Regions from separate parts of the Cupriavidus sp. 05L310 genome, predicted to be linked through region 1. Evidence: predicted binding sites of a transcription regulator. Region 1 holds the regulator's gene; the other holds the start of a gene.
The links. The regulator FliA, encoded in region 1, starts transcription of late flagellar genes. The targets are predictions, from matches to a motif close to CTAAAGTTTNNNNNNNNNNNGCCGNTA.
Positions count from the first base shown of each region.

Region 2: AC1DS6_RS17460 (flagellin N-terminal helical domain-containing protein) is a predicted target of FliA. The motif match lies at 3,842-3,868, and genes of this name have one in related genera.

Region 1 covers NZ_JBFTOX010000006.1:15,890-24,341, reverse strand. The annotation lists gene flgE (flagellar hook protein FlgE) at 1-615, opposite strand, end outside; gene AC1DS6_RS05280 (flagellar hook assembly protein FlgD) at 649-1,320, opposite strand; gene flgC (flagellar basal body rod protein FlgC) at 1,334-1,741, opposite strand; gene flgB (flagellar basal body rod protein FlgB) at 1,749-2,162, opposite strand; gene flgA (flagellar basal body P-ring formation chaperone FlgA) at 2,383-3,102, shown strand; gene flgM (flagellar biosynthesis anti-sigma factor FlgM) at 3,262-3,564, shown strand; gene AC1DS6_RS05255 (flagella synthesis protein FlgN) at 3,618-4,076, shown strand; gene AC1DS6_RS05250 (flagellar protein FlhE) at 4,826-5,254, opposite strand; gene AC1DS6_RS05245 (RNA polymerase sigma factor FliA) at 5,251-5,967, opposite strand; gene AC1DS6_RS05240 (MinD/ParA family ATP-binding protein) at 6,007-6,825, opposite strand; gene flhF (flagellar biosynthesis protein FlhF) at 6,829-8,452, opposite strand, start outside.
Region 2 covers NZ_JBFTOX010000022.1:40,483-48,934, forward strand. The annotation lists gene AC1DS6_RS17445 (MDR family MFS transporter) at 1-66, opposite strand, end outside; gene AC1DS6_RS17450 (methyl-accepting chemotaxis protein) at 372-2,432, opposite strand; gene AC1DS6_RS17455 (RNA chaperone Hfq) at 3,381-3,704, shown strand; gene AC1DS6_RS17460 (flagellin N-terminal helical domain-containing protein) at 3,966-5,663, shown strand; gene AC1DS6_RS17465 (flagellar protein FlaG) at 5,777-6,142, shown strand; gene fliD (flagellar filament capping protein FliD) at 6,194-7,690, shown strand; gene fliS (flagellar export chaperone FliS) at 7,724-8,152, shown strand; gene AC1DS6_RS17480 (flagellar protein FliT) at 8,154-8,452, shown strand, end outside.

The DNA.
Region 1 (8,452 bases):
ACCCGTGGAGAAGTACGCCGTCAGCTGCCTGGCGTTGCCCAGCGAGTCGTACACCGTAACGCCGGAGCTGTAGTTGTACATATTGGACGTAGGCAGCGCCGCCGGCGTGCTGGCGAATGCCGCTCCCGGTACCTTGCTGCCGGAATCCAGGTTGAAGGAAACGCCCAGCGTGGTCGTAGCCTTGGCCGCCATCGTGGTGTTCGGCACGACCAGGGGTTGCGGCTGCACCGCACCGCCGCCGGTCGCGCCTGCCGGATAGCCGCTCAGTTGAAGGCCCTGCGCATTGGTGATGCGGCCGTCTTGCTGGCGCTGGAACTGGCCATTGCGCGAGTAAAAGACTGAGCCCGACGAGTCGGTCAGGCGGAAAAAGCCATTGCCGTTGGTAATCGCCACATCGAGCGCGCTGCCGCTCGATTCGATATTGCCCTGGTTGAATGACTGCACCACCGAGTTCACTGTGGTACCGAGGCCAATCTTGGTACCGGCATACACGTCGGCGAACTGGGCCGTCGATTGCTTGTAGCCGACGGTGTTGGCGTTGGCGATGTTATTGCCGATGACGTCCAGATTCGATGCGGCGGCGTTGATGCCGCTTACCCCTTGACCGAAACCCATGATATTCCCCTAGTTAGCTGATTCGCTGATGTCTTAAAGAATGCGGCGAACGTCGTCGACCGACGCGGTGCGGTCATTGCCGATATCGACGAGCACACCGGTGGAGTCACCGCTGATGCTGTTGACCTTGCCGTACACCAGCGCCACCGGCGTGACATCCTTGCCGTTGGCGGTGGCGGTCACCTTGAAGCTGTAGTCGCCGTCCGCTACCGCGACGCCCGCGTCGTTCTTGCCGTCCCAGGCGATGTCGTGCACGCCGGCAACCTGGCCCTTCATGTCGATGGTGCGCACGGTGTTGCCGTCCTTGTCGAGCACCTGCACGGTGACCGCATCCGCGGTCGCGGGCAGGTCGACACCGATCTTGCCCGGCACGCCGCCCGCCACCGACGTGGCGCTGCCCGGCACCATTACCGTCTTGCCGATCAGTGCCGCGGAGTCCATGGCGCGGCTGGCGCTGACCTGGCCCAGCAGCGTATTCAGCGTGGCGTTCATGGTCTGCATGCCGCTCACCGTGCTGATCTGCGCCAGCTGCGTGGTCAGCTGCGAGTTGTCCATCGGGTTGAGCGGGTCCTGGTTGTTCATCTGGGTGACCAGCATCTTCAGGAAGTTGTTCTGCAGGTCGGCCGCGCTCGCGCTTCCGCTTTGCAGCGTATTGGCAATCCCGGCGGCGCTGGTGTTGTTGCTTGTGGCGGAGGTCGTAGTCATTGCGTATCCCGGTTTACTGACCGATGGTCAGTGTCTTGAGCATCATGTTCTTGGCGGTGTTGAGGACTTCCACGTTGGCCTGGTAGGAACGCGAGGCCGAGATCATGTTGACCATCTCCTCCACCGGGTTGACGTTTGGCATCGTCACGTAGCCGTCGGCGTTCGCCAGTGGATGCGTGGGGTTGTGGACCATGCGCGGCGGCGACGGATCCTCCATCACGCCCTCCACCTGCACGCCCCCGATGTCGCTCTGGCCTGGTGTCGCGGCCAGGCCGAACACCACTTGCTTGGCGCGGTAAGGCTGGCCATTGGGGCCAACGGCGCTGTCGGCGTTGGCGAGGTTGGAGGCGGTCACGTTCAGGCGCTGCGACTGCGCAGCCATGGCCGAACCGGTGACTTCGAAGATGTTCATGGCTGGCATGGTGCGCTCACTGCTGGATGGCTGACAGCATGGTCTTGATCTTGGCGCTCATCACGGTGAGCCCGGATTCGAAATGCACCGCGTTGTCGGCAAAGGCGACGCGTTCGGTATCCATTTCGACCGTATTGCCATCGATACTCGACTGCATCGGGATGCGGTACTCGAGGTTCCTCTCGTCGATCCCCGACGCCGACGCCTGGCCCGGCAAATGCCGCACCGACGTGGTGGACAGCGAAACGCCTTCGGCGCGCTTGCCCCGCTCGACGCTCTGCGCCAGCGTGCTGGAGAAATCAAAGTCGCGCGCCTTGTAGCCGGGTGTATCGGCGTGCGCGATATTGGAGGCAATCACTGATTGCCTCTGGGTCCGCAAGCTCAGCGCTTCTTGCTGGAAGCGCAATGCCGCATCGAGTCTGTCAATCATGTCTGTGTCTCGCTGAAGGGGAGAGCGATGAAGGTCGACCTTTTCAGGTGTGTCATCTTAGGGGCGGCCCCGCCATGCCAATCGCACGAATAGGGCAAAGAAACCTGCGTATTTCGACCCGAGCAAGATTGCAGGGCTGCCTACAATGGGACCCGTTGTCACGCACGTGGCGCCCGCTCCCGCGGCGCGCCCCACGTCGTTTTCTTGCCGGGATACACACATGAACACTCGTTTCCGGGCCGCCGCGGCGCGCGCCCTGCTCTGCGTGCTCGCCGCCAGCGGCACGCTGCCCGGCAGCGCCGGCGCGGCACCACCCTCGCCTTTTACCGAAGACCCGGTGCGTACCGCGGTCGAGCAGTTCCTCGAACGCCAGACCGCCGGCCTGCCCGGCAAGGCCAACATCCAGGTGGTGCCGCCTTCGGGCGGGCGCGCGCCGGATTGCCCGCTTCCCGAACCCTTCCTGCCGCCAGGCGCGTCGCCCTGGGGTCGCGTCTCCGTGGGCGTGCGCTGCGCGGGCGAGCGTCCGTGGACGCGCTATGTCCAGGCGCGCGTGTCGGTGGTTGCCGACTACTATGTGGCAGCGCGCAACCTCATGCCCGGCGAACCCGTCGACGCGGCCGACATGGAAGTCCGCCAGGGCGACCTGGCCTCGCTGCCGCGCGCGGTGGTGACCGATCCCGTGCAAGTGACCGGCGCGGTGGCGGCGAACCGCATCGCCGCGGGCTCGCCGTTGCGGATGGATCTGCTGAAGAAGGCCATTGCCGTACGGCAGGGGCAGAACGTGACCGTGGTGGTGGAAGGCGAATCGTTCCAGCTCAGCAGCGAAGGCAAGGTGATGGCCGACGCGCCGGTGGGCAACAACGTGCAGGTGCGGCTAAAGAACGGTCAGGTAGTCAATGCGCTGGTGCGCAGCGGCGACACGGTGGTGCTGCAACAATAGGGGAACGCGGCAAGCGTGGCCCGTGGGGTTACGCAACCGTCTCATGAGACAATGGCGCGCAGGCTCAGGGCCGGGAAAGCGGGGCTTTCCGACGCCATTTCACCCTAAAGTTTTGCCTGAGCCATCCGATAAGCCAAAGGTACCCAGCAAGGAATTACCGTGAAGATCAATCAGACCACCTCGTCGAGGGCGGGCGACGCCATCGACGGCGCCACGCGCAGCGTGGCCGGCGCCCCCGGGCCGACCACGGCCCCGGATACGTCCAGCGTGCGCGTCAGCCCCCTGTCGGCCCAGGTGCGCGAGATCGGCGCCCGCCTGGTAGAAGATCGTGACGACGATATCGATACCGCCAAGGTCGAGAAAATCCGCCAGGCCATCGCCGAAGGCCGGATCAGGATCGACCCCAGCAAGATCGCCGACGGCCTGCTCGCGTCCCTGCGTGAGCTGAACGGCGGCGCCTGATCCCTGCTGCGCGGCCATTTGTTTAGCCAACCCATACCCACGATAGGCAAGCCATGAGCCAGTCCCTGATCCAGAACCTGCGCCGCGAAACCGAGCTGGCGCAGGAATTCGCCGCCGTGCTCGGCGAGGAAAGAACCATGATCAAGGCCGGCGACTACCAGGCCCTGGCCGGGTTGCTGGAACGCAAGGTCGAACTTGCCGGCTTGCTGAGTGCCTTGACGCGCACCCGCGAGGCACAGATGGGGGCTTTGGGCATTCGCACCGGCGCGGGCGGACAATTGTTCGGGCGGCAGATCGATGCGGGCGTTGAAGCCGCATGGCGGACGCTGGTGTTTGCCGCGCGCACCGCGCGCGATGCCAATGCGCTCAATTCCGCCGTGGTGGACGCGCATCTTGAATTCACCGAAGAAGCGATCCTGGCGCTGCGTCAGCGTGGCGATAATGCGACGCTCTACGGGAAGGATGGACGGACGCAGACTGGGCCGCAAGGGGTCAGCCTGGCCAGCGGCTGATGGTTTCCGGATCTTGATTCCGGATCCGACCTGGACTGCCACTGGTTAGTCCGCAACATCAAGAAGCGGTTCTAGGAACCACCCGGATCAAAGGCCGCTTGGCAACAGAAGGCGACAGCGCATCCCCCTCAGGCCACCCCGGGCAGTGAGGTGAAACCACCTTTGACGTTCACCGGCAGGTATCAACGCTCGGCGAGCGGCAACCGTGCTGCGCGAAGCGAGTCAATGCGCCAATCAGCGGCGTACCTTCGAGATCCCCGACATACAAGCCCGGCCCTTGCGCACCGAACACCGGATTGCTCCAGCGCAACATTGGACAACAGCGCTCCCGTCAAACCCCGAAGGCTCTAAGGCTCGAAACCGTGAAGGAATTGCAAGAAGAAGCGATGCCGCCAGAACCACGATCGGTGTAGCCGTGGGGAGCGCCCGAGGGGCGGGCCACACCCCAACGCGATGCGAAGCGAGCCGTCAAGGTGTACCAGGCCGTATGGGGCGCCTCGGGATCCGGCGAAAAGAGCGGAAAAGAGGGACCCATGTTTGAGTATCCCCTTAAGGCGATGCGAGTTTGGGTCCCGGCCGCTCTTTTCGCTGGATCCCGAGGGGGTGTCGCCCCATCCGGTGCGCTTCTTTGCCTACTTTCTTGGCAAGACAAGAAAGTAGGTCGCCCCCCGCAGGGGGGTGAAACCGCCTTTGACGTTAAGCTTTTGAATTTATGTTTTTATAACCCACCGCCGCCAGCAACAGCAACATCACCTAAAACTAACCGTAACCTGATTCGACTGCCCCAACAACACCGGCATCAGCGCCCCCCGCCCAGGCACCTGAAACGCAAACACAAACCCCTTGGCCGCATCATCCCCGCTAAACGCCTCGGTAAGCCCCTCCGCCCCCGGCAACAACACACAACGCTGCGCATTGCACAAATAAGCCTGCAGCTCATTAGGCGGCGTACTAGCAAAACTATATCGCCACCGCACGGTAGTAATAGCCCCCTCCGCCTGCGGCAAGTAACCGGTAGGCAAGATCGGCGGCGACACCGTACGCAACCCTTTGCCATGCAGCGCAGGCCCGTTCACGGAAGCCGACCAGGAATGCAGCGGCCCGGCGGGCGCGGCCCAGGCCGCGCAGCAGGCCGCGGCCAGCACCGCAGCGCCAAGACGATGGCACCAGCCCCTCATAGCAAGCCGCGCAGCTGCGAACGAAGCCGCGTAATAGCCTGGCTGCGAATCTGGCAGACCCGCGACTCCGTCACCTCCAGCACCGCCCCGATCTCACGCAAATTGAGCTCCTGGTCGTAGCACAACGACAGCACCAGCTTTTCCCGCTCCGGCAGCCGCTCGATGGCACGGATCAGCGCTTCGCGCATGCCGCTTTCCATCAGCACAGTGAGCGGGTTGCCATCGTCGCTGACGCTCAGGTGCCGGTCCAGGAAGTCCTCTTCGCCGGAGCGCTCGAAGTCCTCGTAGTGCAGCAGCTGGCAGCCATAGACTTCATTGAGCAGTGTCTGGTATTCGTCGAGCGGCAGCTCAAGCTCCTGCGCCACTTCGGAGTCGAGCGGCGCGCGGCCCAGCGTTTGCTCCAGGCCGCGCACGGTGCGTTCGATGCGCCGGGTGAACTGGCGCAGGCTGCGCGACTGCCAGTCATTGGCGCGCACCTCGTCAAGCATGGCGCCGCGGATGCGCTGGCTGGCATAGGTCTCGAAACGCGCACCGTGGGTGTCCTCGTAACGCTTGGCGGCATCGAGCAAGCCGATCATGCCAGCCTGGATCAAGTCATCGAGCTGCACGCTGGCAGGCAGCTTGGCTGCCAGTTGCAGGGCGATACGACGCACCAGCGAGGCATGCGCCGTCACGGTGTCGGTCTGTTCGAGCTTTCCCTGAATCGTGTACATGGTGGAATTCTCGTGAGTCCTGGCTGCAGGCCCAGGCGTTTAAGCCAGGGCCGGGGCTGACGGCGCCAGCGGCGCCGTCGGGGTTGAACGGGAATCGGTGGACAAGGGCCAGTTGGCAATGCCCGTGGCGATGCGGCGTAGCGCGGCGGTAGCGGGCGCCGCGGGAAAGGCCTCCACCACGCAGCGGCCTAGTGCCACGCTGCGTTCCACCAGCGGGTCGTACGGCAGGCTGCCGGCGGGGCTCGCCTCGACGCCGAGATACTGGCTGGCGGTGCGCGCCAGGTTGCCCAGCACGGCACTCGCGGCGGCATCGCTGGCGGCGGCGTTGATCACCAGGTGGAAGCGCCGGCAGGCGTACAGGTGATTGAGCCGCTTGATGCAGGCATAGGCGGCCTTGATCGAGGCCGGCTCCGCGCGCAGCACCACAACGAGGTTGTGCGCCGTGCCGGCTACCTGCGACAAGCCGCCGTCTGCGTCGCTGCGGGCATCGGTGAGCACAGTGCGAAAGCCATTCAGCGCCTGCAGTCCGCCACCGGCCTGCGGACTGCCGGGCAACACCGCGATGGTGCCGGCCGGGCGCTTGCCCAGCGCGGCTTCCAGCGTCACGGTGCCGCCCAGCACGGCAGCCAGGGTGCCTTCCGGCATGGCGCCGGCAAGGCGGGTCGCGCGGGCGCCGAAGCGGTCTTCATCGATGAGCAGGACGCGCTCGCCTTGCATGGCGAGTGCGTTGGCCAGCCCCAGGGCCACCGTGGTGGCGCCGGCACCGGCATCGCTCGCGACCACCGCGATGCGGCGCGTGGCGCGGGGCGCCAGCATGCGCCGCAAGCTTTCCGCCTGGTCGGAGGCGAGTGAAGTCACGTCTTATTCTCCCTGCGTCAGCGTTTGCAACACGCGGCTGCCGTTCATGCTCGCTTCGAGCAGGCCGGCGGCGTCGCCGGGATGAAAGGCCTCCTGCGGCGCTTCGTGGGTGGCGGACGGCGTGGCGCGGCCACCTCGGCCGGGGTAGTTCTCCAGCACGCCGAGCAAGGCCAGCAAACGGCCGAGGCCTTCCACCAGCACGGCGGCGGCCGGCATCTGGCGGGCGGGCGCGCGGCCGGTCAGCCGCGCCAGGAACGCGGCGGCGCTGTCGTCGCACGCTTGCTCCAGCCGCAGCGCGGCTACCGCCATCTGCAGGGCGAGCAGACGCGCGCAGGCTTGCGCTTCGGCCAGCGAGGATTCGTTGCCGCCTGCCTGCCCGCCCTGCCCCAGGTGATCCATTGCGTGGCGCAGCGTGCGAAGTTGCGCTTCGCCGGCTTCAGCCCAGCGGGCCCAGCGGGCCAGTTGCACGCCCTCGGCCGACAACGCCGGGTCGCACAGCAGGTAGTGAACCGCTAGCGTCTGGCCGTTCTCGCGATCGACCACGCGCGACACCAGCAGGCCGGCCTCGATGCCGCTCTCGGCGGCGCCGCGCGTGCCACGTGCCTGGCCCTCAAGCACGCGCACCGGCGTTTGCGCGATCCACTGCACGGCGTCGCGGCCGCGATAGTCCATATCTTCCACCGCGTGGAAGGTCAGCGTTTCGGCCAGCGCATCGAGCTTGACGGCCGCGCCACCGCTGACCACGCGCGTGGTCTTGCGCGCGGTGGCAAGCCAGCGCTCGCCGGCTTGCTGCCAGCGCGCCAGCGTGGCGGCGGCGGGCATGGCATCCAGCAGATTGACCACGGTACGGGCGGCGGCGATGGCGGCGCACAGGGTGGCAGCGTCGGCTTCCCATCCGCCTTGCCCGGCTTGCAGCGCCGGGCCGGTGCGGCCGGCGGGCGCGGCGGCGGCCGCCAGCGGCAGGCCGTCGCGGTCAGCCAGCCAGAGCGTGTGTTGCCAGGGGCGCGGCGCGCGGCGCCCTGCCACCGGCGCGGCGACCGTGGCGCTGAGCGAAAGCACGAAACGATCGCAATGGCGGCTCAGGTCGCGGCAGGCGGCTTCGCGCACCTGCTGCGCCATCAGGCGCGGCGAGGGCGCGTTCTCGGTGCGCTGCTGCCAGAGCGAGCGGACCAGCTCGAAGCTGTAGCTGCCAGCGTTCAGCTGCTGGACGCAATCGCCCACCGCGTTGGCGTTGTCGGTCAGCGAGCGCAGCATGCCGTCGGCGCCGCCGGCGCTGGTCGCGCGGGTGGCGTCGCCATCGTCCTGCGCGGGCATGGCACGGCGCGCGGCTTCCGCGTCGGCGAATACGGAGCCGCGGCGCGGCGTCTGGAACGCGCGCTCGACCAGCGACACGCCGTTGGCGAGTTCAAGGTGCTCGGGCACGCGCTGGCCGGTGGAGGCGTAGTAGACCGGCAGGCGGTGCCGGATCACCACGTCGAGCACGGAGCCCAGGTGCGTGGCTTCATCCAGCTTGCTGACGATACAGCCGTCGATGCCGCCGTCGGGCGTGGCATCGTGGCGGTAGGCGTGCACGACTTCGTTGAGGGTGTCGCCGTGGCTGGCGCCGTTGAGCAACAGGATGCGCTGC
Region 2 (8,452 bases), on a different contig from region 1:
GGCGACGATCGATTGCTCGAGCGCCCCCAGCAGGATGGCCAGCATCAGGCCGAAGATGACCTGCATCACCGGCACCGGCGGCACGGCAGGGAGCCCGGACGCTGCATGGCCGTGGCTGCCAGCCTCCCCCGTGCCGGGGGCCGGGGATGCTGCGGACAGAGAGGGGGAGGATGGCGGGGAGACGGCGGGCATGGGCTGGCGGGAGAGAGAACGCACGGCGAGGGACACGGAGTGCGATGCCGCCGCGAACGGGCGACATCGCTCCTGTCTGTTTTTTGTATACAAGGGCGATATTGTAGGCCTAAGCCTTTCGCCTTGCAGCCGCCGCCGGCAGGCTTGCCGGGCTCCGCGCCAGGACGGCGCGGCAGAACTCAGAAGGATTCCCAGTCGCCATTGGCCACGGCGAGGCCGCCAGCGGCCGGCGTGCGCGCGGCGCGGCGCGGCGCGGGTGCCGCTGCTACGGCGGGCCGGGCCGCGCGCGCGGCCGGCAGCGGCTTGGACACCAGCACGGGTTCGCGCTTCTGGTGCACCACCGGAGCACGGGCCTTGCTGGGCAGCGCAGGGGCGCGGGTAGTGCCGGCCGCGCCGGTGCGCGGTGCCGCCACCGCGGGCCGGGTGGCTGCCTTGGCGCCAGCGGCCGGGGCCGCGGGTGCTGAAGGTGCTGCCTGCACGGCTGGCTTCACCGGTGCGGCGCTGCCGGTCCGGACCGGGCGCGCCGTGCCCTGGCGTGCCGCCGGATGGCTCCTGGCGCCAGCGGAAGGATGTGGCGCCGGACGCGGGGCGGCCGGCGCCACGCGTGCTACCGGTACCGCTTGCGGCACCGGCATGCGCGCCGGTTCCCGTACCGCCTGGCGCGGCTGCGCATGCGCTTCTTCCGGAGCCACCTGGAAGCGGGACACTTCATCCACCAGCCCGGCGGCCTGCTGCTGCAGGCTCTCGGCGGCGGCGGCGGCCTGCTCCACCAGCGCGGCATTCTGCTGCGTCACGCTTTCCATCTGGCTGATGGCGAGGTTGACCTGCTCGATGCCGGACGACTGCTCTTCGCTTGCGGCGGCGATCTCGCCCATGATGTCGGTCACGCGCTTCACCGCCCCGACGATATCGTCCATGGTGCGGCCCGCGTCCTCTACCTGCTTGGCGCCATGGGCCACCTGACCCACCGAGCCACTGATCAGTTGCCCGATTTCCTTGGCTGCCGACGAAGAGCGCTGGGCCAGGCTGCGCACCTCGGCCGCCACCACGCTGAAGCCTCGTCCCTGCTCGCCGGCACGGGCGGCTTCCACCGCTGCGTTCAGTGCCAGGATATTGGTCTGGAAGGCAATCCCCTCGATCACGCCCACGATCTCGGCCACCTTGGCCGACGATTGCGAAATATGCTGCATGGTCTCGACCACGCCACGCACGGCGCGCCCGCCCTCGATCGCCACGCCCGAGGCACTCACCGCCAGTTCGTTGGCATGGCGCGCGTTCGCGGCATTCTGCTTGACCGTGGAGGTCAGCTGCTCCATCGAGGCCGCAGTCTGCTCAAGCGAGGCAGCCTGTTCTTCGGTGCGCTGGGAAAGATCGGTATTGCCGCTGGCGATTTCCCGGGTAGCGCCACCGATGGAGCGGGTCGCGCCCTGGATGCCGTGCACCAGTGCCGCCAACTGGCCAAAAGCGCGCTCCAGCGCGCCCAGCATGCGGCCCATTTCGTCATCGTTCTGCACCTGGATCGCGTACGTCAGGTTGCCGTGCGCCAGCGCCTGTGCCGCTTCCAGCGCATGGCGAGCCGGTCGCGTGATCGAGCGCGTGATGCCAATGCCCAGGGCCGCCGCCAGGGCCACCGCGACGGCGGCCAGGCCCAGCAGCAGGTTGCGGGCCGTCTCATAACTGGCGTTCGCCTCCTGCACGGCAGCCAGCGCAACCTTGCGTCCGGTCTCGGACAGTTCGCTCAGTTTGTCGAAATATGGCGCCTGCGCCGCCGGCAGCGTCGCCACCAGCGCGCTGCGTGCACCATCGAACTCGCCACCCTGCAACTGGCGCAGCACCATGTCGAGCTGGCCGTTATAGGCAGCGCGTGCCTCGGTCAGCCCGCGATACAACTCCCGGGTCTCCGGCCTGCCGGACGTGGACAGCCACTTCCCAAGTTCATCCAGCGTGGTGCCCATTTTCTCGCGCAGCCCCGCGATCTGCTCGGCATTGCGCTTTACCGCGACCGGGTCCTCGTTCATGGTGGCATCCCGCACCAGAATGCCGATCCGCAACGCATCCTGCTTGACGCGCTCGATATCCAGCACCTTGAACAAGCGCCCCTCCACGGTGATGCGCATCGATTCGTTCATGGTGCGCAGGGACGTCATGCCCAGCACCGCCACGGCAACCAGCAGCAACGCCACCAGCGAAAACGCCACCGTCAGGCGCGCCCCAATGCCAAAGCTTCGCAACCAACGCATCTTCCCGGCTCCTTTTATTCTCGTCGCGCGCGCTTTTCCGCGCCCCGGACAGATTTCCGGGACGACGCCGCACCGCGGGCTTAACGGCAGGGAGCGGGGCAAGCTTGAGGGCTAAGTTAAGACATTTCCGAAGAAAACGGAAAATACGGGAACAAAACGAAATATGAGGGGGAAAAGCCCGGCAATTCGAACGATTGGCGGGATGCGACCTGTCGTCTAATGTTAACCAGGCGCTCTGAAGTGCTGCCAGCGGCGCATGCAACCAAAGGCGCACAACAAAACAAGTGGGTACGCAAAAAAAGAAGCCCACGCGCGGGGTGCTCGTAGGCTTTCCAGGACTGCTATGAGCCGAAAGGCTCGTTAGCGAATATAAACCTGCTTACATGAGGTGTAAATCCAATTTCTATCAGGGATAACTCTGATAGAAAAAGTGCTGGCGACGCCATTCAAGTGACGAATGGGCGGCATGGAAAACATCGCAACTGCAGGCCAGGGTCACCTTGCCGCCCGCAAACCTATGCTGAACGGGGGTTGCGGGCGCTGGTGACGTTGGGACTTGCCGCACAAGTGCAAACAAGGCAAACCGCAGCATGTGACGCAAGAGTTTTATTAGAGGAAACCCTCCATCTCAGGTGCGCCCCCCCAACCGTTCCGATTTGTAAAATTTTGTTACTCTCGCGCCTGAAGTACCCCCGTCTTTTCCGGCTGCCCCTACCGCCAACGTTTGCGGGGCAGCATCGGAGCCACCGCCCGGACACACGTCGGGGCCGGACGTGATCCATGCAGCCAGATCCAGCGCCAGCACAGAGAGCGGATATTTCATCCCCCGCCGCACCCAGGCCACGCCGCAGCCCGCCCCAGGCCGTGCTGTAACACCCCTATTGCCCGGGCCCATATATTGGACCCTTGCCAGCCGCCAGAACCCGTGCGGGCTCTTCCGGAGACGTTGTGAACAAGAAGGAAACCAGGATCACCCGTCCGAGCAGGCAACTGCAGCAGCTGCAGTTCTCCACGCTCAGCGCCAGCCACAGCCCTGTCGTCGTACACCTGTCGAGCGGCATTCGCCTGCACGGCGTGATCGTGGCCTCGGACAACTATATGGTGCTGCTGGCGGAATCGCCGCGGGACCCGCAGCCGCAAGTCGTCTACAAGCACGCCATTGCCGTGATCACGCCCGCCCATGCGCCGGAGGCCATGGCGGCGGTGCCCGGGGCGGAGACTTCGCCGGAGTTTGTGAGTTTGTATACGCCACGGACCCGCAAGCGGAGATAACCAGGGAGGGCGCGCCAGCCGGTTGTGCGCACAAGCGGCGCAGCTTTCGTGCGATGGCCCCGCCCGCATCAGCCACCCCCAGAGCCGCTCGGAAGCTATCCGCGAAAAAACTTCTGCACATTGCCCCAAAGATCACACTAAATCTTTTCCCGCCCCGGTCGATAACCCTAACAACGGAGGCACTACACGCACTGCAACGCAGTCAGCCAACGTTACGGCACCCGCCGGACTGCATAAATCACTGCATATAGGAGTCGTACCATGGCGTCAGTCATTAATACCAATTCGTTGTCTCTGATGACTCAGAACAACCTGAATGCATCGCAATCGCAACTGAACACGGCGATTCAACGCCTGTCGTCGGGCCTGCGCATCAACAGCGCCAAGGACGACGCAGCCGGCCTGGCCATTGCCAACCGCTTCACCGCCAACATCAACGGCCTGACCCAAGCCAAGCAAAATGCTAACGACGGCATCTCGCTGGCGCAAACGACTGAAGGCGCGCTGACCGAAGTCACGAACAACCTGCAACGTATCCGTACCCTGTCGGTGCAAGCAGCGACTGGTTCGAATTCGGCAGACGACCTGAAGTCGATCCAGGATGAAATCGGCCAGCGCATGGACGAAATCAACCGCATCTCCACGCAGACCGACTTCAACGGCGTCAAGGTACTGTCTGGCTCGGCAAAGCCCCTGAACATTCAAGTTGGCGCCAGCGACGGCCAGACCATCTCGGTGAATCTGCAGGAAATCAGCACGAAGACGCTGAACATGACCGGCTTCAACGTGTCTGGCACCGGCACGCCGAATACGGCCGCTACCAGCCAGGACCTGCTGGCAGCCGGCTTTACCGCAGGCGCAACGACCAACGGCACCACCGCCTACTCCAAGAATTACACTGGCGCTGACAGCGCCACGCTGGCCAATGTGCTCGGCAAGGTTGCTACTGGTGATACGGTCAACGACGCCGGCATTGCCACCATCGCAAACTACACCTATAACGGCACGGACTTCTCCTTTGCCGACACGGCACGTACTGCCGCGCGCATCTCGAGCGACCTGAAGCCGGCTGCTGGGAACGTTACCAATGTGTCGATCAAAATCGGCAACAATCAAGCGGTTTCCGCCAACATTGACAGCAATGGCATGCTGACCTCGGCCACCAGCGGTAACAAGCTGTTTGTGGACGCTGCAGGCAACCTGACCGAGAACGATCTGGCCGGCACCCTCACGCAGGCGGATATCAACAACGGCGGCGGCGCTGGCGACCTGATCAAGGCAATCGGCACATCGGGTGCAGCCGGTAAGTTGAGCTCAATCACCGTGGGCAACGCGGCCAACGCTCCCAGCTACGCGTTCACTGGCGGCGTTGCGACGGCAAATGCGACTAATCTGCATATCTCGGCGGCAGCCCTGACAACTCAGGTTCAAGCAAGCAACGGCGCCAATGCAATCACTACGGTGCTCGGTGGCGCTACCTACATCACCGCAGCTGGCGGTGCGGTTACGACGGGTGGTAACCCGGTCAATGTTGATATGAACGGCGCGCTTACCACCAACACGGCCGAGAAGCTGTTCGTTCACAGCAACGGCCAGGTGACCGATGGCTCGGCGAACGCGGTATATGAAGACTCGGCGAACGCTGGGAAGTTCACCCTCAACGCTACGAGCGGTAAGACCTCCACCGCCAATCCGCTGGACGTCCTCGACAAGGCCCTGTCGATGGTTGACAAGCTGCGCAGCTCGCTGGGTGCGATCCAGAACCGTCTGGATTCCACCATCGCCAACCTTGGCACGACCATCACCAACCTGTCGTCGTCGCGCTCGCGTATTCAAGACGCTGACTACGCTACGGAAGTGTCCAACATGACCCGCGGCAACATCCTGCAGCAAGCTGGTACCTCGGTACTGGCTCAAGCGAACCAGACCACGCAAGGCGTGCTGTCGCTGCTGCGTTAATGCAGTAACACGAAGCAGCAGGGCCGGGCTACAAGCCCGGCCTTGTGCCGGAGTGTTTTCGCAGGGCCCCTGTGCCCTGCGAAAGCGTTTCGAACCCACCCCCGACAACGGTCATGGCAAATCCGACAAGCTTGATCCCGCCGCTGCCGCTCTCCCCGGCCCTGCCTCCCGCAGGCCGCGATGGCACGCCCTCTGCCTTACCCGCGAGCGATAACAGCGCTGGCACGCAGGCTGGCGCAAACAAACAAGCAGCTCCTGTCATGACCGAAGACGCTGCCATCCAGCACCTGAAGGATTTGTTGCGCACCACCGCATTCAATGTGGAGTTCGAAATCGACCAGGATACCCACCGCGTGATCACCAAGGTAGTGGACAAGGACACCGGCGACGTCATCAGGCAACTGCCCTCTGAAGAGGTCATGCGCATCGCCCACGCCCTGCAAAAGGCGCAAGGCTTGTTCGTACATCAAGAAGCCTGAGACCGGTAGCCGGCTCAGCCCTGTTTAAGTAATTTCCCGGATAAGAACGATATGGCAACCATCTCGAACCTTGGCGTGGGCTCCGGCCTGGACCTGAACACCCTGCTGGACCAGCTCACCACGGCGGAACAGGCACCGCTCACGGCCATCCAGAACCGGGCCACCAGCTATCAGGCGAAGCTGTCGGCCTACGGTCAGGTGCAGAGCATGCTGTCGGCATTCCAGGGGGCGGCTAAGCAACTATCCGATCCGAACTTCTTCAACTCGACGACCGCTACATCGTCCGCCGCCAATGTGCTTGGCGCGGTCGGAAGCACCTCCGCGGTATCGGGCACCTATGCTGTCAACGTGTCGTCCCTGGCACAGTCACAATCACTGGTGTCCGCCGGGCAGGCCAAGCTGACCGATGCGATCGGCACCGGTACCATTCATATCGACTTCGGGACGATCACCGGCGGTACGCTGGACCCGGCGACCGGCAAGTACACCGGTGCAACGTTCGCGGCGAATCCGCCGCCGGCATCCGGCACCAGCGGCTTCGACATCAAGATCGATAGCACCAACAACTCGCTGCAGGGCATCCGCGACGCCATCAACAAGGCCAATGGGGGGGTCACCGCCAGCATCGTCAACGACGGCAGCGGCACGCCATACCGTCTGGTGCTGACGTCCAACGCCACCGGCGCCAATAGCAGCATGCGGATCTCCGTAGCGGAGACTGACGGCGGCACAAAACTGTCTGACCTGGTGAGCTATAGTCCCGGCAAAAACCAGGATCTGACCGGCAATGAAGTGCAGAGCATGCAGCAAACGATCGTTGCCCAGAATGCACAGTTGACCGTCAACAATATTGCAGTCCAGAGCACCAGCAACACCGTGACCGACGCCATCCAGGGTGTCACGCTGTCGCTAACGCAAGGGGGAACCACCACGGTCACGGTGCAACGCGACGTCAAGACTATCCAGACGGCTGTGCAGAGCTTCGTCACCGCCTACAACAATCTGCAAAAGACCGCCGCGAGTCTGTCGAATTACGATCCCACCAGCCAAAGCGCTTCCCCGTTGACCGGCGATGCGACGCTGCGGCTGATTCAGGGCCAGATGCGCGGCATCCTGAACACGCCACAGACGGGTGGCTCCGGCGCGCTCACAGGACTGGCAAACATCGGCGTGACTTTCCAGGTCGATGGCACGATGGCCTTCGATGCCACCAAGCTGACCAGCGCATTGACCAAGGACCCAAATGGTGTAGCCGGCCTGTTCTCCAACGCTAACGGCAAGGACGGCTATGGCAACCAGATCAATAGCCTGGTGACCTCGCTGACCGGCACCAAGGGTACCCTGACGAACGCGACCGATGGCATCACGCAAACGTTGAAGTCGCTTAGCGCTCAATACAGCGAAACACAGACACGCATCAACGCCACCGTGGCGCAATACAAGGCACAGTTCACGAATCTGGACTTGATCATGTCCCAAATGAACAACACCAGCAAATACCTGACCCAACAGTTCAATGCGCTGAACAACTCCAACAGCAGCAAGTAACACAACCCTTACCGAACGTGGGAATCGATCGCCATGTATGCTCGTCACGCCATTAATGCCTATGCCCAAGTCGGTGTCCAGACTGGCGTCATGGATGCCAGCCCCCAGAAGCTGATCGCGATGCTCTACGATGGCGCCCGCACCGCCATTGCCCAGGCGAAGTTCCATATGGCTGCCAGCGATGTGTCGGCCAAGGGCAACGCCATCACCAGGGCCATCAACATCATTGACAACGGCTTGAACGCCGCGCTCGATCACGAGCAAGGCGGTGAGATTTCGGCAGGCCTTGAACAGCTCTATGACTACATGACGCGGCGCCTGTTGCTGGCCAACCTGCGCAACGATCCCGCCCTGCTGACTGAAGTGGACGGCTTGCTCGGGAACCTGGCTTCCGCCTGGTCCGAGATGAGCAACGCCCCCGATGGCGCTACCCCACACCTGTCGCTTGCTACGGAGCGCTGAGATGACCGCATTGAGCCCGATCCTGAATTGCTACCGGGAACTGGAATTGCTTGCCGAGCAGATGCTCGAGCTGGCACGCGCCGGGAACTGGACTGCAATGAACGAACTGCAGCAGGTCTACACCGTCCAGGTGGATCAACTCCGCCGCCTGGACCACAGCGTGCCCATCTCGGATCGCGAACGGATGGACCGGTATCAGCGGCTGGAACGCATACTTGGCTACGACGCTGCCATCCGCAACCTGTTGACACCGGAAATGAACAGGCTGGGCGCGCTGCTGGGCAATGCGCGCCGCCAGCA